DNA from 4 places in the Streptomyces sp. NPDC019937 genome. Region 1 is predicted to be linked to each of the others. Evidence: riboswitches for the same ligand, from Rfam matches in the RefSeq annotation. Region 1 holds a riboswitch; each other region holds the start of a gene.

The links. A riboswitch is a leader RNA that binds a small molecule or an ion and turns the genes downstream of it on or off. The one in region 1 is predicted to bind cyclic di-AMP.
Region 2: another riboswitch for cyclic di-AMP. It lies ahead of ABZ562_RS30835 (M23 family metallopeptidase); the one in region 1 lies ahead of ABZ562_RS08810 (NlpC/P60 family protein).
Region 3: another riboswitch for cyclic di-AMP. It lies ahead of ABZ562_RS25485 (transglycosylase family protein); the one in region 1 lies ahead of ABZ562_RS08810 (NlpC/P60 family protein).
Region 4: another riboswitch for cyclic di-AMP. It lies ahead of ABZ562_RS26130 (M23 family metallopeptidase); the one in region 1 lies ahead of ABZ562_RS08810 (NlpC/P60 family protein).

What each region holds. Positions count from the first base shown of each region.
Region 1 is NZ_JBEYAL010000007.1:89,475-93,396, reverse strand. It holds gene pcrA (DNA helicase PcrA) at 1-1,174, opposite strand, end outside; cyclic di-AMP (ydaO/yuaA leader) riboswitch at 1,426-1,619, shown strand; gene ABZ562_RS08810 (NlpC/P60 family protein) at 1,627-2,808, shown strand; gene ABZ562_RS08805 (L,D-transpeptidase) at 2,883-3,608, opposite strand; gene ABZ562_RS08800 (hypothetical protein) at 3,769-3,922, opposite strand, start outside.
Region 2 is NZ_JBEYAL010000036.1:80,877-84,798, reverse strand. It holds gene ABZ562_RS30850 (GNAT family N-acetyltransferase) at 1-227, opposite strand, end outside; gene ABZ562_RS30845 (HPr family phosphocarrier protein) at 427-708, shown strand; gene ABZ562_RS30840 (GntR family transcriptional regulator) at 823-1,578, opposite strand; gene ABZ562_RS30835 (M23 family metallopeptidase) at 1,815-2,609, opposite strand; cyclic di-AMP (ydaO/yuaA leader) riboswitch at 2,623-2,785, opposite strand; gene ABZ562_RS30830 (pitrilysin family protein) at 3,011-3,922, opposite strand, start outside.
Region 3 is NZ_JBEYAL010000026.1:103,297-107,218, forward strand. It holds gene ABZ562_RS25475 (septum formation initiator family protein) at 1-101, opposite strand, end outside; gene eno (phosphopyruvate hydratase) at 211-1,497, opposite strand; gene ABZ562_RS25485 (transglycosylase family protein) at 1,612-2,283, opposite strand; cyclic di-AMP (ydaO/yuaA leader) riboswitch at 2,290-2,456, opposite strand; gene ABZ562_RS25490 (transglycosylase family protein) at 2,711-3,655, opposite strand; gene ABZ562_RS25495 (cytochrome P450) at 3,768-3,922, opposite strand, start outside.
Region 4 is NZ_JBEYAL010000027.1:98,926-102,847, forward strand. It holds gene ABZ562_RS26120 (hypothetical protein) at 1-301, shown strand, start outside; gene ABZ562_RS26125 (PP2C family protein-serine/threonine phosphatase) at 476-1,789, shown strand; cyclic di-AMP (ydaO/yuaA leader) riboswitch at 2,064-2,195, shown strand; gene ABZ562_RS26130 (M23 family metallopeptidase) at 2,207-3,370, shown strand; gene ABZ562_RS26135 (aldo/keto reductase) at 3,525-3,922, shown strand, end outside.

The DNA of each region.
Region 1 (3,922 bases):
TGCCGGCCTCGGTCCACAGGTTCTTCGGGCGGCGGTTCTCGTTGCGCTCGATGACGGCGTTGGCGGCGCTCAGGATGGTCTGGGTGGAGCGGTAGTTCTGCTCCAGCAGGATCGTCCGCGCGTCCGGATAGTCCTCCTCGAACTGGAGGATGTTACGGATCGTGGCGCCCCGGAACGCGTAGATCGACTGGTCGGCGTCGCCCACGACGCACAGCTCCCCGGCATCCTGCTCATCCGTGCCGGTGCCCACCAGCTCGCGCACCAGCGTGTACTGAGCGTGGTTGGTGTCCTGGTACTCGTCGACCAGGACGTGCCGGAAGCGGCGGCGGTAGTGCTCGGCGACGTCCGGGAACGCCTGGAGCAGATTGACCGTGGTCATGATGATGTCGTCGAAGTCGAGGGCGTTGGCCTCGCGCAGCCTCGACTGGTACATCGCGTACGCCTCGGCGAGCGTCTTCTCGAAGCCGTCCGCCGCCTGCCCCGCGAAGGTCTCCTCGTCGATCAGCTCGTTCTTCAAGTTGGAGATCTTGGCGCTGAACGACTTCGGCGGGAACTTCTTCGGGTCCAGGTCGAGATCCCGGCACACCAGCGCCATCAGCCGCTTCGAGTCGGCGGCGTCGTAGATCGAGAACGATGAGGTGAAGCCCAGCTTCTTCGACTCGCGGCGCAGGATGCGCACGCACGCGCTGTGGAACGTCATCACCCACATCGCGTTCGCCCGCGGGCCGACCAGCTCCTCGACCCGCTCCTTCATCTCCCCCGCCGCCTTGTTGGTGAAGGTGATGGCGAGGATCTGCCCGGGGTGCACGTGGCGGGTGCCGAGCAGGTACGCGATGCGGTGGGTGAGCACCCGGGTCTTGCCGGACCCGGCCCCCGCGACGATCAGCAGCGGCGAGCCCGTGTGCTCCACGGCGGCCCGCTGCTGCTCGTTCAGCCCCTCCAGCAGCGCCGCCGGGTCGACGGCCGGGCGGGCCGCGCCGTCCCGGTAGTACGCCTCTCTGGTCCCCCCGCTCGGCACCGGCGCGTCGAAGGCACCGCTGAAGAGGTGGTGCGGCACGTCCTCGCCGCCTGAACCGCCGGCGGGATCCGGGTGCGCGGAATCCTCGGGCGGCGGGGGCTCCTCGCCCGGAGGCCCGAGATCCGCCAGGAAGCTGTCGTCAAAGAGGCTGCTCATCGCTCACCGAGTTTAGGGGGTGCCATCCGGACCATGCCGGGCTCGCGGGCCCTGGCACGCACGCTCGCCGATCCGGCCTGGTCCGGACGGCACCCCCTAGGCGCCACACTGACAGCCTACGCATGGACTGCGTAGGGATGTCACGAAACGGTTTCGGGCAAAACGACCACCAGCCTTCACAGGAGCACCACGAGTTGGCTACCGTCCTCCCCCAGGCGGCCCGTACACCCGTCGGCGAACCGCGCCGGCCCGGGCGGCCTCCGCCGAGTCCGGCCACGTCGCAAGGCGCCCGGAGCCGGGGACCCACAACGCAACACCGGGGTGAATCGGCCCGAGCAGCGGTACGGCGTCACGACGCGCCGGCCGCCCGCGCACGGCCGTAGGGCAACCTTCCGAACCGCCCGAACCCGACAGCTAACCCGGTAGGCGGTCCACGGAAGGAGTCGCCTCCCTTGGCGTCGCACCGCAAGCCGCGGACCCGAATACCCACCGCCGCCGCCTCCACCGGGCGCCGTACCGCCGTCGGATTCACCACCGCCGCCCTCGCCTCCGTCACCCTCCTCTCCCAGACCGCGAACGCCGCCCCGGGCGACCCGAAGCCCGGCACCACGCAGTCGATCGAGGCGGTCAAGGAGAAGGTGGACACGCTCTACCACCAGGCGGAATCCGCCACCCAGCACTACAACGCCGCCAAGGAGCGCTCCGAGCGGCAGCGCACCAAGGTCAACCGGCTGCTGGCCGATGTCGCCGAGAACACCGAGAAGCTCAACGAGGCCCGCCGCACGCTCGGCACCTACGCCGCGGCCCAGTACCGCGACGGCGGCATGACCTCGAGCGCCGCGAGCCTGCTGTTCTCCAACGACCCGCAGGACCTCTTCGACCAGTCCCATCTGATGAGCCGGATGGCCGGTTCGCAGAAGAGAGCCGTCGACGACTTCCAGACGCAGGCGGCGAAGGCCGCCAAGGAGCGCGGGGAAGCCGCCAAGAGCCTGGCGTCGCTGACCGAGACCCAGAAAGAGCTGAAGACCAAGAAGAAGTCCGTCCAGGACAAGCTGTCCCAGGCCCGCCGGCTGCTGGCGAGCCTGACCGCCAAGGAGAAGGCGCGGCTGGCGGCGATCGAGAAGAAGAAGGCCGAGGAGGCCCGGCGCAAGGCGGCCGAGCTGGCCGAGAAGCAGCGGCAGGCCGCGGCCCAGCAGAAGCAGGAGCAGCAGCAGGAGCAGCAGTCGAGCGGAAGCTCCTCTTCCGGCAGTGGCTCCGGCAGCGGCTCCTCCACCTCCACGAACAGCACCAAGGCGGCCAAGGCCATCGACTTCGCGGAGTCCCAGCTCGGCAAGCCGTACGTCTGGGGCGCGACCGGCCCCAACTCCTATGACTGCTCAGGGCTCACCCAAGCCGCCTGGAGGACCGCCGGTGTCTCGCTGCCGCGCACCACGTGGGACCAGGTGAAGGCCGGTACGCGCGTCTCGACCTCCGACCTCAAGCCCGGTGATCTCGTCTTCTTCTACGACGACATCAGCCACGTCGGCCTCTACATCGGCAACGGCATGATGATCCACGCCCCGAAGCCCGGAGATGTGGTCAAGAAGGCGCCGATCACCGAGATGCCGATCTACGGGAGCGTCCGGCCCGCATGACAGGCAGGAGACGCCGCGGCTGCCCGATGCGCGATCGGGCAGCCGCGGCGCTTCCGCGTCACGTGATCACGCGATCACGTGCCCGGCTTACGCCCGTACACGTACACGTCGTCGCCGTTCCGCAGCAGGCTCCAGTACTTCTTCGCGTCGCCGGACCGCATGTTGACGCAGCCGTGGGAGCCGGGCGGCGACCATACGCTTCCGGCGATGGAGTGGAAGGCCTGGCCGCCGTCGAAGAACTGGCTGTACGGCATGGCCACGTGGTACAGCGTCGACCAGTGGTCTATGTCCCGCCAGTAGACCTTCTTCAGCCCGGTGCGGGTCTCGTACTTGTCCCGCCCGGTACGCACCGGCACCGGCCCGAACACCAGCCGCGAACCGTCCTGCACCCAGCTGAGCTGCCGGGTGAGGTCGACGCAGGCGATGCGGCCCTTGTTGGTGGGGCACTTGCGCGCCGCGTTGGGGTTGCGCCCCGCCGCCTGCTGCGCGTTGATCAGCTTCATGACGCCCCAGGTGACGGGGCCCGCGTAGCCGATGGTCGGGCTGATGCCGTGGTTGATCTGGAAACTCCGCGTCGCGCGGCAGTCCCCCGAGGACTGCCGGCCGTCGACGGGACGGCCGAGGAATCGCTCGACCTGCTTCTGATACGGACCGGTGCTCGCCGTACACGACGTCGCCGCCTGCGCCGGTGCCGTACCGAGTGCGACGGACAGCGGCACCACCATGCCCGCCATGCCCAAGGCGACCGCCGTACGGCGGCGCCATGCCCGCCACGCCCCGAACCCTGCCTTTACCCCCATTGCGCGCTCCCTCCGGGCTTGCCCTTGACGGGTAAGACAGTCGAAGAGCGCGTCGGGTTGCGCTTACGGGTGCGATTTCCCCCATTCCGCCCCTTCCCGCCCCCGGTTGGCCCAGCAGCGACGCGGGAGGGAGGGCGGGTGCCGGGGTCAGGTCCAGGGGTCAGGTCCAGAGGACGGCGATGAAGATGTTCACCGTCGTCAGCGCGCCGACCGTCCCGAACAGCGCGGGCTCCACCTTCTCCTCGTCCCGCTTCACATACACCAGGCCCAGGATCACGACCAGCAGCGCCAGCTTGACGCCGATCTTGACCGAG
Region 2 (3,922 bases), on a different contig from region 1:
ACGTAGTCGTGGTGGGTGAAGCGGTGGACGTCGCGGTCGGAGAGCCGGGGGTAGGGCGCGAAGAAGCGGTAGTACTTCGACTCGTCCGAGACGTGTTCGTAGAAGCTGACCAGGCGCTGCGCGTCATCGGGGGTGATGGGGCGGATCTGCGCGGTGCCGCCGTCCCTGAGCACCACGTCGGCCTCCCAGTGGGTGGGATACGCGTGATGGTCCGACGGGCTCGGCATGGGGACAGGGTACGGGCTCGGGTGCGGGACGGAGAGGTCCGCATGACGGACACCCTTGCGTGAACGGGGGGTGTCGAGGGAAAGTCCGTATCGGACCTGTTCGGACATGACCGGACCCACTCGGGCCCGACCCGGGCGAGACCGGACACCGTATGATCTGGTCTAGACAACAGCACCCGCAGATCTGAAGGGCATCACCATGGCTGAGCGCCGCGTCAACATCGGCTGGGCCGAGGGCCTGCACGCCCGCCCGGCGTCGATCTTCGTCCGTGCGGCGACCGCCGCCGGCGTCCCCATCACGATCGCCAAGGCGGGCGGCGCCCCGGTCAACGCCGCTTCCATGCTCGCCGTGCTCGGCCTGGGCGCTCAAGGTGGCGACGAGGTCGTGCTCGCCTCCGAGGCCGAGGACGCGGAGGCCGCGCTCGACCGTCTGGCGAAGCTGGTGGCCGAGGGTCTCGAGGAGCTTCCGGAGACCGTCTGATTCCGCCCGAATCACATTTCGGCGCGGCGGGGCCGCGGTGAACCATTTCGGATCACCGCGGCCCCGTTGTTTTTCTGCGCCGGGAATTCCGCTCAGTCTTATACCGGGCGGCTGTTAATTCCGGCCGCCCACCGTGTTTACGGAATGTTTCGAAGTTCTCACCGGGGATTCCTTTCGCACTCGGTATTCGGACAGCGAGCGCTCGGTGTGCGCGGCGGCCAGCGCCCGCGCCCGGTCGGCGTCGCCGCGCGCGACCGCGTCCACGATCGCCCCGTGCTCGGCCCAGGACTCCACGGCGCGCACCGAGAGGTCCACGGCCCCGGCCGCCCCCGGCCCGGCCTGCACACGGGCCGGATCCACCGCGTACACCCACGCCGTCTTGCGCCGCAGCTGCACCAGCAGGCCCGTCATGCTCGGACTGCCGGACGCCTGGGCGAGCGTCTCGTGGAACCAGTCGCCCAGCGCGCGCAGCTCGCCCAGCCGGCCGTGCCGCGCCCGCTCCTGACCGAGCCGCACCAGACCGCGCAGCACCTTCACGTGCGCCTCGGTGCGGCGCTGGGCGGCCCTGGCGGCGCCCAGCGGCTCCAGCAGGGCCCGGATGTCCAGGAGGTCGGCCGCCTCCTTCTCGGACGGCTGCGCGACGCACGCGCCCGCATGCCGCCGGGTGGTGACGAAGCCCTCGGACTCCAGGGTGCGCAGCGCCTCGCGGACGGGCACCCGGGAGACCCCGTAGCGCCGGGCGAGCAGTTCCTCGGCCAGCCGGGCGCCGGGCGGATAGGTACCGGAGATGATGTCGTCACGGATCGCCGCGCACACCGCGTGTGCCGAAATCCGGCGACCGCCCTGGACGGCGGCCGTATCCCCGTTCACTTCCGGTCCCGCATTGTCGAACCTCCGCCTCAACCGCCGCGAAACGCATCCCATTGACGCGCATTCAGCGACTCTATTCGAAGCCGCCGGGATTTCCGATGGGCAAAGTCAATTCGGGGTTATTTTTTGGTCACCGCGACGGTCACGGCGGCGGTCACGGTGCCGGTCACGGCGGCGACGGCATGCCGAAGGCCCCGCCCGGGGCGGACGGGGCCTTTCGACAGAGCGGCGGTGCGTCAGAGATTGACGCCGTGCGAGCGCAGGTACGACAGCGGGTCCATGTCCGAGCCGTACTCCGCGGTGGTGCGGGCCTCGAAGTGCAGGTGCGGGCCGGTGACGTTGCCGGTGGCGCCGGACAGGCCGATCTGCTGGCCGGGGGTGACCTTCTGGCCGACCGAGACGCCGATCGACGAGAGGTGGCCGTACTGGGTGTAGGTGCCGTCGTTCATCTTGATGACGACGTTGTTGCCGTACGAGCCGCCCCAACCCGCCTCGACGATCTCACCGGAGCCCACCGAGTGCACCGAGGTGCCGGTGGAGGCGTGGAAGTCGATCCCGGTGTGGCTGCCGGAGGACCACAGGCCGCTGGACGCCTCGTAGCCGGTGGAGACGTAGGAGCCACTGATGGGCGACACGAACGTGTTGAGGCGCTTGCGCTCTTCCTCACGCGCGGCGCGCTCCTTGGCCTGGCGCTCCGCCTTGGCCTTCTTCGCGGCGGCCTCGGCCTTCCGCGCGGCCTCCTGGCGGGCCACGGCCTCGGCCTTCGCCTTGGCGGCGGCGGTCTCGGCGGCGTCCCGCTGGGACTGGGCCTGCGCGTCGATCTGGTCGGAGAGACCGTCGCCCATCACCATCGCCTGACGGAGACCGGTGTCCTGGGGAGACGGCGTCTCGCCGGTCGCGGCGAGGGCGGGGCCGGCGATGCCGGCGACGACGCCCGAGGCGACCGTGGTGATGCCCGCGATGTTGGCGCCGGTGCGGACGGCGGCTTGGCGGGGACGTCGGTGCTTCCCGGCGGCACGGGTGAACGCCATGTGGTGGCGCACTCCTTTCCTTCCCTCTCGCCTACCGGGTTAGCTGACGGGTTCGGAGCAGGAAGGTCTCCTACGGGCCCCTCCCCCGGCCGGGGAAGGCGTCCGATTCACCCCAGGGACGTTTGGGTCCCCGGCTCCCCTGGCACTCGCACCATGGGACTCGGCGATGGCTGTCCGTGCCGCGGGTGCGGCGGGTATCCGGCGAACAGCCGCACTGACGCTAAACGGGCCGCGTTTCGATCACCAAACGGTTACGGGTTTTTGTTGTTCTCGCCACAAACCAAACACCCCACGAATCGGGCATATGGGAGGACCCCGGCGCCTTGTGCGACGCCAGGGTCCTTGTGCCGATGGTGCGTTGCGCCGGACCCGGGGACATATCGGGCCGGCCGGGCCGGGGTTCAGCCGGTGATGACGCGCACCTCTCCGATGCCGAGCGCCTTGACCGGCTCCTCGATCTTCGAGGCGTCGCCGACGAGCACCGTCACCAGCCGGTCGGCCGGGAAGGCGCTCACGACCGCCGCGGTCGCCTCCACGGTCCCCGCCTCGGCGAGCCGGGCGTACAGCTGCGCCTGGAAGTCGTCCGGCAGGTGCTGCTCGACCTGGTCGGCGAGCGTGCCCGCGACGGCGGCCGCCGTCTCGTACTTGAGCGGCGCGACGCCGACGAGGTTCTGCACGGCGACATCGCGCTCGGCGTCCGTCAGCCCCTCCTCCTTCAGCGTCCGCAGCACCTTCCACAGGTCCTCCAGCGCCGGGCCGGTGACCTCGGTGGCCACCGAACCGCTGATCGCCAGCAGCGAGGCACCCGCCGAGCCGCCGCCGGCCGGCGAGGGCGGCGTCGAGCGCAGCACCTGGCCGAAGGCGCGCACTCCGTAGGTGTAGCCCTTCTCCTCGCGCAGCACCCGGTCCAGACGGGAGGTGAGGGTGCCGCCCAGGCAGTAGGTGCCCAGCACCTGCGCGGGCCAGACGCGGTCGTGCCGGTCGGCGCCGACGCGCCCGATGAGCAGCTGGGTCTGGACCGCGCCGGGCCGGTCGACGATCACCACACGGCCGGTGTCGTCGGCGATGACCGGCGGGACCGACCGCTGCGGGGCGGGGCCGCCGGTCCAGGCGCCCAGGGTGTCGGTGAGCGCCCGGTCGAGGTCGACCCCGGCCAGGTCGCCGACGATGACCGCGGTCGCGGTGGACGGGCGGACGTGCGCCTCGTAGAAGGCCCGCACCGCCGCGGCGTCGATGCCCTCGATGGTCTCCTCGGTGCCCTGGCGCGGCCGGGACATCCGCGACTCGGCCGGGAACAGCTCCTTGGCCAGGGC
Region 3 (3,922 bases), on a different contig from region 1:
AGCCGGCTGCGGCGCTTGATCCGGGCGCGGTAGACCCGGGCGGCGGCGTGTTCGCCGAGCGCCTTGAGCCTGGTCGCGGTGGAGAACCGATCCGCCGGCACGTCGCCTCCCCGGTGATGACTTCGCTTGAGCAGGGCCCGCTTGAGTAGGGGCTGTCCCCGGCCACGGTACGGGACCGCGGCCGGGGACAGGCGTCAGACGTGTCCGCTGTCAGCCCTTGAAGCGCGGGAAGGCGGAGCGGCCCGCGTACACCGCGGCGTCGTCCAGGATCTCCTCGATGCGCAGCAGCTGGTTGTACTTGGCCACCCGCTCGGAGCGGGCCGGGGCGCCGGTCTTGATCTGGCCGCAGTTGGTGGCGACGGCCAGGTCGGCGATGGTGACGTCCTCGGTCTCACCGGAGCGGTGCGACATCATGCACTTGAAGCCGCTGCGCTGGGCCAGCTCGACGGCGTCGAGGGTCTCGGTGAGCGAGCCGATCTGGTTGACCTTGACCAGCAGGGCGTTCGCGGTGTCGTTCTCGATGCCGCGGGCCAGCCGCTCGGGGTTGGTGACGAAGAGGTCGTCGCCGACCAGCTGGACCTTGTCACCCAGCTGCTCGGTGATCGTCTTCCAGCCGTCCCAGTCCTCCTCGTTCAGCGGGTCCTCGATGGAGACCAGCGGGTACGCCTCGACCAGCTCGGCGTAGTACGCGGTCATCTCGGACGCGGTGCGGTCCTTGCCCTCGAACTGGTAGACGCCGTCCTTGTGGAACTCGGAGGCGGCGACGTCGAGCGCGAGCGCGATGTCCTGGCCCGGCTGGTAGCCGGCCTTCTTGATGGCCTCGACGATCAGGTCCAGGGCGTCCCGGTTGGAGTCGAGGTTCGGCGCGAAGCCGCCCTCGTCGCCGAGGCCGGTGGACAGGCCCCGCTCCTTCAGCACGCCCTTCAGGGTGTGGTAGACCTCGGCACCCCAGCGCAGGGCCTCGGAGAAGGACTCGGCGCCGACCGGCGCGATCATGAACTCCTGGATGTCCACATTGGAGTCGGCGTGCGAGCCGCCGTTCAGGATGTTCATCATCGGGACCGGCAGCAGATGCGCGTTCGGACCGCCGAGGTAACGGAAGAGGGGCAGGTCGGACGCCTCGGAGGCGGCGTGCGCCACGGCGAGGGAGACGCCGAGGATGGCGTTGGCGCCGAGCGAGGACTTGTCCGGGGTGGCATCCAGGTCGAACATCGCCTGGTCGATCAGGCGCTGCTCGGTGGCGTCGTAACCGACCAGCTCGGGGCCGATCTGCTCGATGACGGCGAGGACGGCCTTCTCCACGCCCTTGCCGCCGTAGCGGTTCTTGTCGCCGTCACGGAGCTCGAGGGCCTCGAAGGCGCCCGTGGAGGCGCCGGACGGGACGGCGGCACGGCCGGTGCTGCCGTCGTCGAGGCCGACCTCGACCTCGACCGTGGGGTTGCCTCGCGAGTCGAGGATCTCGCGAGCTACGACGACGTCGATGGACGGCACGAGGATCTCCTTCGTATGGGTCTTCGGTAGCAGCATGAGCCTAACCGCACCGAAGCCCCGGCGGGGTGCACCGTGGGGGCGGCGCACCCCGCCGGGGCTCGTTGACTACGGTGGTGCGGCTCAGCTGAGGTGGAGCTGCTGGCCGGGGAAGATCAGGTCGGCCTGCTGGACGACGTTCTTGTTCAGCTCGAAGAGCTTCTTCCAGCCGCCCTTGACGTCCTCCGTCTTGGCGATCTTGCCGAGGGTGTCACCGGACTTGACCTTGTACTCGCCGTCGCCCTTCTTGACCGGGCCACGGGCCTCGGAGCGCGCGGCGTGCTCGGGCGCGCTGCGCGGCGCGGCCTTCGGCTTGGCGGACGGGGCCGGCTGCGTGGAGTCGGACTGGCTCTGCTGCGGCGCGGACGGCGCGGGGGCGGGGGCGCCGCCGCTGGTCAGGCCCTTGCCACAGACCGGCCAGGCGCCCTTGCCCTGGCTGGCGAGGACCTTCTCGGCCACCTGGATCTGCTGGGACTTGCCCGCCTTGTCGGCGGTCGGTGCGAACGCGGTACCGCCGTAGGCGGCCCAGGTGGAGGAGGAGAACTGCAGGCCGCCGTAGTACCCGTTGCCGGTGTTGATCGACCAGTTGCCGCCGGACTCGCACTGCGCGACCTGGTCCCACTGGGAGCTGGTGGCGGCAGAGGCGGACGTCGCACCGATGAGCGGAGTGGCCACGGCGGCTCCGGCGAGGCCGACGAGCGCGGTGATGCGGGTGGCCTTGGAAGGACGACGGTGCTTGCCCTGAGCGTTGGACATGTTCGTTCGTTTCCTCACCGACGCCTACGAGGTGAGCTGTCGGGTTCGGGCGTGAGTTGCCCGGCCCGGTGCGGGGTTCGCACCGGGCTTCACCCCTAGCCGTTCGGCCGGTTTCGCCGGCCTCGCGGCACTTACCTTGGGTCCCCCGCTCCTGCCTTCGGCGCTGGCGCGTCGGTACCGGACGACCGCCGGCAGGACTCGGCGTGACGGTCGACGGTGCTCGCGGTGGCGAGCGGAAAGACGTTAAACACACGTGCGGGAAACGTTCAAACACCCTTATCGCAGCGAAGAGGGCTGTTATCGATCTCACTCGGGCCACATCGGCGCAGGTGGGGCCGGGTGCGGAGAGACCGGACACCAGGGACGGCCCGGAAAATGTGACGAGAGGTATGTCTCACCGGCGCCAGATCGGGCAAATCACCCCGAACTACTGGCCCCTGACAGTCAGGTCAAGTCGCTGACCAGGGAGGATGAGATCCGGGTCGGTTCCGATGAGGTTCTCGTTGCCTTCGTAGATCTGCCGCCAGTCGCCGCCCAATTCCTGCTTTTCGGCGATTGCTGAAAGGTTGTCACCCGGACGCACCGTGTAGCCGCCATCCGTGGGGTTTTCGGCACGATGCGCTCCGCCACGCGAGGCACGGTCGCCCGGTCGCGCGTCCCTCTCCGGCTCGCCCCGGTGCTTGCCGGAGGGCGTGGAGGCGCCGGACGCATCCGAGGCGTCCGCGGAGGGGGGCGTCGGGGTCGTGGCGGGTCCTTCGGAGGCGTCCTCGCCCTCGTCCTCGTCGGAGGAGGGAGACGAAGAAGAGGACGGGGACGGCGAGGGGTCCGGCGCGTCAGTAGAAGGGGACGGGGAGGGCGCGTCGTCGTCCAGCCCGTCGGGGGCCTTGGAGAGGTGGGGCCGCTCCGGCTCTCCGGCGTCCCGGCCCGAGTCGCCACGCTGCGGGGGCTGCTGGGAGGGGCGCGCCGTGCTGCCCGGGTTCACATCCGGGGCGTCGCCGTCGTCGGTCAGCTCGGCGTTGAGCGCGCAGCTGGGCCAGGCGTCCGGGCCGCGGTCGCCGAGTATCGCCTCGGCGACGGCTATCTGCTGGGAGCGGCTGGCGAGGTCGGGGCGCGGGGCGTAGTCGGTGCCGCCGTACTTCTTCCACATGTCGAGGGTCAGCTGGAGACCGCCGTAGAAGCCGTTGCCCTCGTTGGCGCTCCACATCCCGGCGCTCTCGCACTCGGCGACCCGGTCCCAGGTGGAGGCCGGGGCGGCCTGGGCGCCGGTCGCTCCGAGGAGCGGGATGGCGATGCTCGCGCCGGTCACCCCCGCCGCGACGACGATGGCCGGAGCCTGGCGGGGGCGGCGGTGACGTCCGTTCCCGGAAAGCATGCGAATCGCCTCTCGTGTGGGGGTCGTTTGCCGGTTGAACATAGCGACGTCACACGATCATCACAAGCCGGTGTATCCCAGGTCACGCCGCGGTCACGCGCCTGACCGGCAGTCACTTCCCCCAGGTCACCGGGAGGGTGCGCAGCCCGCGCATGATGAGTCCGCCGCGCCAGCGCAGGTCCTCCGGATCCGCCGCCAGTTGGAGGTCGGGGATCCGGCGCAGCAGGGTGGCGAGCGCGGTCTGTGCCTCCAGGCGGGCCAGCGGGG
Region 4 (3,922 bases), on a different contig from region 1:
GGGGAGCGCGGGTGGAGCGTCCGCCCACGGTTACGGTGGCTTCGACCCCTTCGGGACGATCCAGACCAACTCGTGCGACACGGCCATCGGCCCCGTCGTCAACACCGCCGTGGGCGCCACCACGGGTGACATCTCGTTCGCCAGCGACTGCGTCAACTACACCAACGGCACCGCAGCCGTGCAGTCCAACAAGTGCGACACCTCCACCGGCCTCATCACCAATGTCGGCGGTCTCGCCGGCTCGGGTGACATCACCGGTGGCAGCAAGTGCACCAATATCGCCCTCGGCAACGGCGGCTGACGCTCACCAAGCCCTGGCGGATGCCACGGCTCACCCCTGCGGCCCCGGATGCCTGCCATCCGGGGCCGCTCGGCGTCCGGGCGCCCACGGTCCCGCACGGCGCTTCCGGCCCACCCGCATGGCCGCCATCGGCTCGCACCGCGCCCCGGCGCCCGGGAGCCTGGTGGCGGGGTCATGGTCCAGGGACGGCGGGAGAAGCCGGTGGCGCGGGTGCGAGGGAGCAGGGCTCGTACGGGCGCCCGTAGGCCCGCCCGTACGCCCCTCCGTACGGCCGCCCGTACGCCCGCCGCCGAGTCCCGGGGCGCGGCCGCCGGGCTCGTCACCGCCGAGGAGGCCGTCGAGGCCTCGGCGGGGCGCAGGCCGATCCGCTGGACCCCCGCCATCCTCCTGCTCGGCGGCGTCGCCTTCGACCTCGCCGCCCCGGCCCCGTACACCGCCTCCCCCTTCTTCGCCGCGGCCCCGCTCGTCGCCGCCTCCCTCTTCCCGCTGCGGCAGACCGTCGCCACCACGGCCCTCGCCCTCATCGCCGTATGTCTGCTGGCGGAGCTGCACGGCGTGAAGGACCCGGCCCAGGCCGCGACCGAGATCGCCACGGTGGCCACCGTCGCCCTGCTCGCGCTCGTGATCAACCGCGTCGTCCGCCGCGGCGACCGTCGGCTGGCCTCGGCGCGCGGCATCGCGGAGGCGGCGCAGCGGGCCGTGCTGCCCGTACCGCCCGCCCGCATCGCCGGGCTGGACGTCGCGGCGCGCTATGTGGCGGCCGAGCGGTACGCGGCGATCGGCGGCGACCTGTACGCGGTGCAGGACACCCCGCACGGTGTACGGCTGATCGTCGGGGACGTGCGCGGCAAGGGGCTGCAGGCCGTGGAGGTCGTCGCGGTCCTCATCGGCGCCTTCCGGGAGGCGGCCGAGCAGGAGACGACGCTGGAGGGGCTGGCGGGACGGCTGGAGCGGGCACTGCGGCGCGAGGGCGCCCGGCAGCGGGCCGAGCTGGAGTCGTTCGAGGGGTTCACCACCGCGGTCCTCGGCGAGATCCCGCGCGGCGACTCCACCCTCCGCCTCATCAATCGCGGCCACCCCCCGCCGCTGCTGCTGCCCGGCGACGGCGAGGTGCGACCCCTGGAGCCGGAGACGGCCGCGCTGCCGCTGGGGATGGGTGAACTGGGCGCGTGGCCGGACCGGGTGACGGAGCTGCGGTTCCCCGAGGACGCGACGCTGCTGCTGTTCACGGACGGGGTGACCGAGGCCCGCGACCGGCACGGCGCGTTCTACGTCCCCGAGGAGCGGCTGCGCGGCCGCCGCTTCCCCGGGCCGGGCGGGCTGCTCGACGCGCTGGTGGAGGACGTCGCGCGGCACACGGGCGGGGAGACCTCGGACGACATGGCCCTCCTCGCGCTCCGGCGCCCGCCCGGACCGAACGGAACGGTCCCGCCCGGACCGAACGGAACGACGGCGCCCGCTACGGACACGGACCGTAGTCGACGGTAACGCGTACGCATAACGATTGACGCACGATCAGCTCTCCGGAGGTTTTTACCATCCCTTTTCAACCGGGGTGATACGCCCCCACTTGTCCCCCGATGCTTACTAAGTTCATCCCAAAGCTGCGCGGATTCTTCAGAAGAGCTTGGAATCATGTCGCGCTCTCTATTAACGTTCGATAACGCAGCGCGGTCGACACAGCCGTCGCAGAGGCGGCACCGTGCGCCGTCGCCGAATCCCGTACGTGCAGTGACAGCACCACCAGCAGCACCACGCACCACGGCGGTAGCAGCCGCAGCACCAGGGAACCGGGGAACCACCACCTTGGGGTGAATCGGGTCGACCTGACCCGTAGGAGACCTTCCTGCTCCGAACCCGTCAGCTAACCCGGTAGGCGAGAGGGAAGGAAAGGAGTGCGCCCCGGTGGCGTCCAACAGGTCCGTACTGGACGAAGCCCCGTACCGATCGTCCGGTACCGGCATCGGCACCGCGACCGCGTACGGAGTCGGCTTCGACGCCGGAGCCGGCGCCCGGCCCGCGATCGGCCTCGGCGCCGAAGGGGATGATCCCTCCGGCGCCAAAGAAGCCGTCTGGGACGAGTGGAACCCGACGGAGGAATCCATCGCCCCGCTGCGCGGCAAGCACCGCGTCGTCAAGCAGCGCGGCGGGACCATGGCCCGCAGCGGCGCCGTCCTCGGCGTCGGCGTCATCGCGGCGGTCGGCGCGGGCGGCATGGCGAGCGCCAAGGACCGGCCCGCCGTACCGATCTCCATGCCGGACCTCGCCCACGTCGCCGACGAGGTCAAGGCCCAACTGCCCGCCGCCGAGGACCTGCCCGGCATCGGCTCCCTGATGGCGGACGACCAGGGCTCCTCCCAGCCCGCCGCGGCCACCCTCACCACCAGCGCCACCGACTCGGGCGAGGCGCTGCGCACCCGCATCCTGCGGCAGGCCGAGAGCCAGCAGACCGCCGCGGACGACGACCGGCGCGAGGCCGCCGCGCGGGCCGCCGCCAAGGCCGCCGCCGACGACGCGGCCAAGGCCGCCGCCAAGGCCCGCGACCTGGCCGAGCAGAAGAAGGCCGAGGCCGCCGCCAAGAAGAAGGCCGCCGAGGCGAAGGAGAAGGCGGAGGCCGAGAAGGAGGCCGCGGCCAAGGCCGCCGCCGACCGCCCCGCCAAGACGTCCACGTCCCTCGGGCTCACCCTCCCCGTCGCCTCGTACACCCTGACCGCGGGCTTCGGCCAGGCCGGCGACCTGTGGTCTGCCGACCACACCGGCCAGGACTTCGCCGCCCCGACCGGCACCCCGGTCAAGGCGGTGGGCGGCGGCACCATCACCCAGGCGGGCTGGGCCGGTTCGTACGGCTACCGCATCGTGCTCAAGCTCGATGACGGCACCGAGATCTGGTACTGCCACCTGTCGTCCATGGTCGTCACCTCGGGCAAGGTGTCCTCGGGTGAGACCATCGGCCGCGTCGGCGCCACGGGTAACGTGACCGGACCCCACCTCCACCTGGAGGTGCGGCCGGGCGGCGGCTCGCCGATCGACCCGATGCCCTGGCTGCGCGACCACGGGCTGAACCCGTGACCCCCTGATCCGGCCGTCGCCTCCGGCGGCCCCTCGCTCCGGCGGCTCTGGCGCTCTCTCCCCCCTTGACGCCAGGGCCGCCGGTTTCTGTCATCCGCGGGCATCGTGGACAGCGGCGGAATAATCCCCTCCACCACGGGCGTTGAAGAACCGCATGACTGAGACCCGCAAGACCATCGGCAATCTGTCCGTCTTCCCGCTCTCCCTGGGCGGCAATGTCTTCGGCTGGACGGCCGACGAGGCCGAGTCCTTCGAGGTGCTCGACGCCTACGTGGCGGCGGGCGGCAACTTCGTCGACACCGCCGACGTCTACTCCGCCTGGGCCCCCGGCAACCAGGGCGGCGAGTCCGAGACGATCCTCGGCAAGTGGTTCGCCTCCCGCGGCAACCGCGACGACATCGTCCTCGCCACCAAGGTCGGCGCCGGCGTTCCGGAGCCCCGCGGGCTCTCCTCCTCCGCCATCAAGGCCGGCGTGGACGAATCCCTCCAGCGCCTGGGCACCGACTACATCGACCTCTACTACACCCACTACGACGACACGTCGGTGCCGGT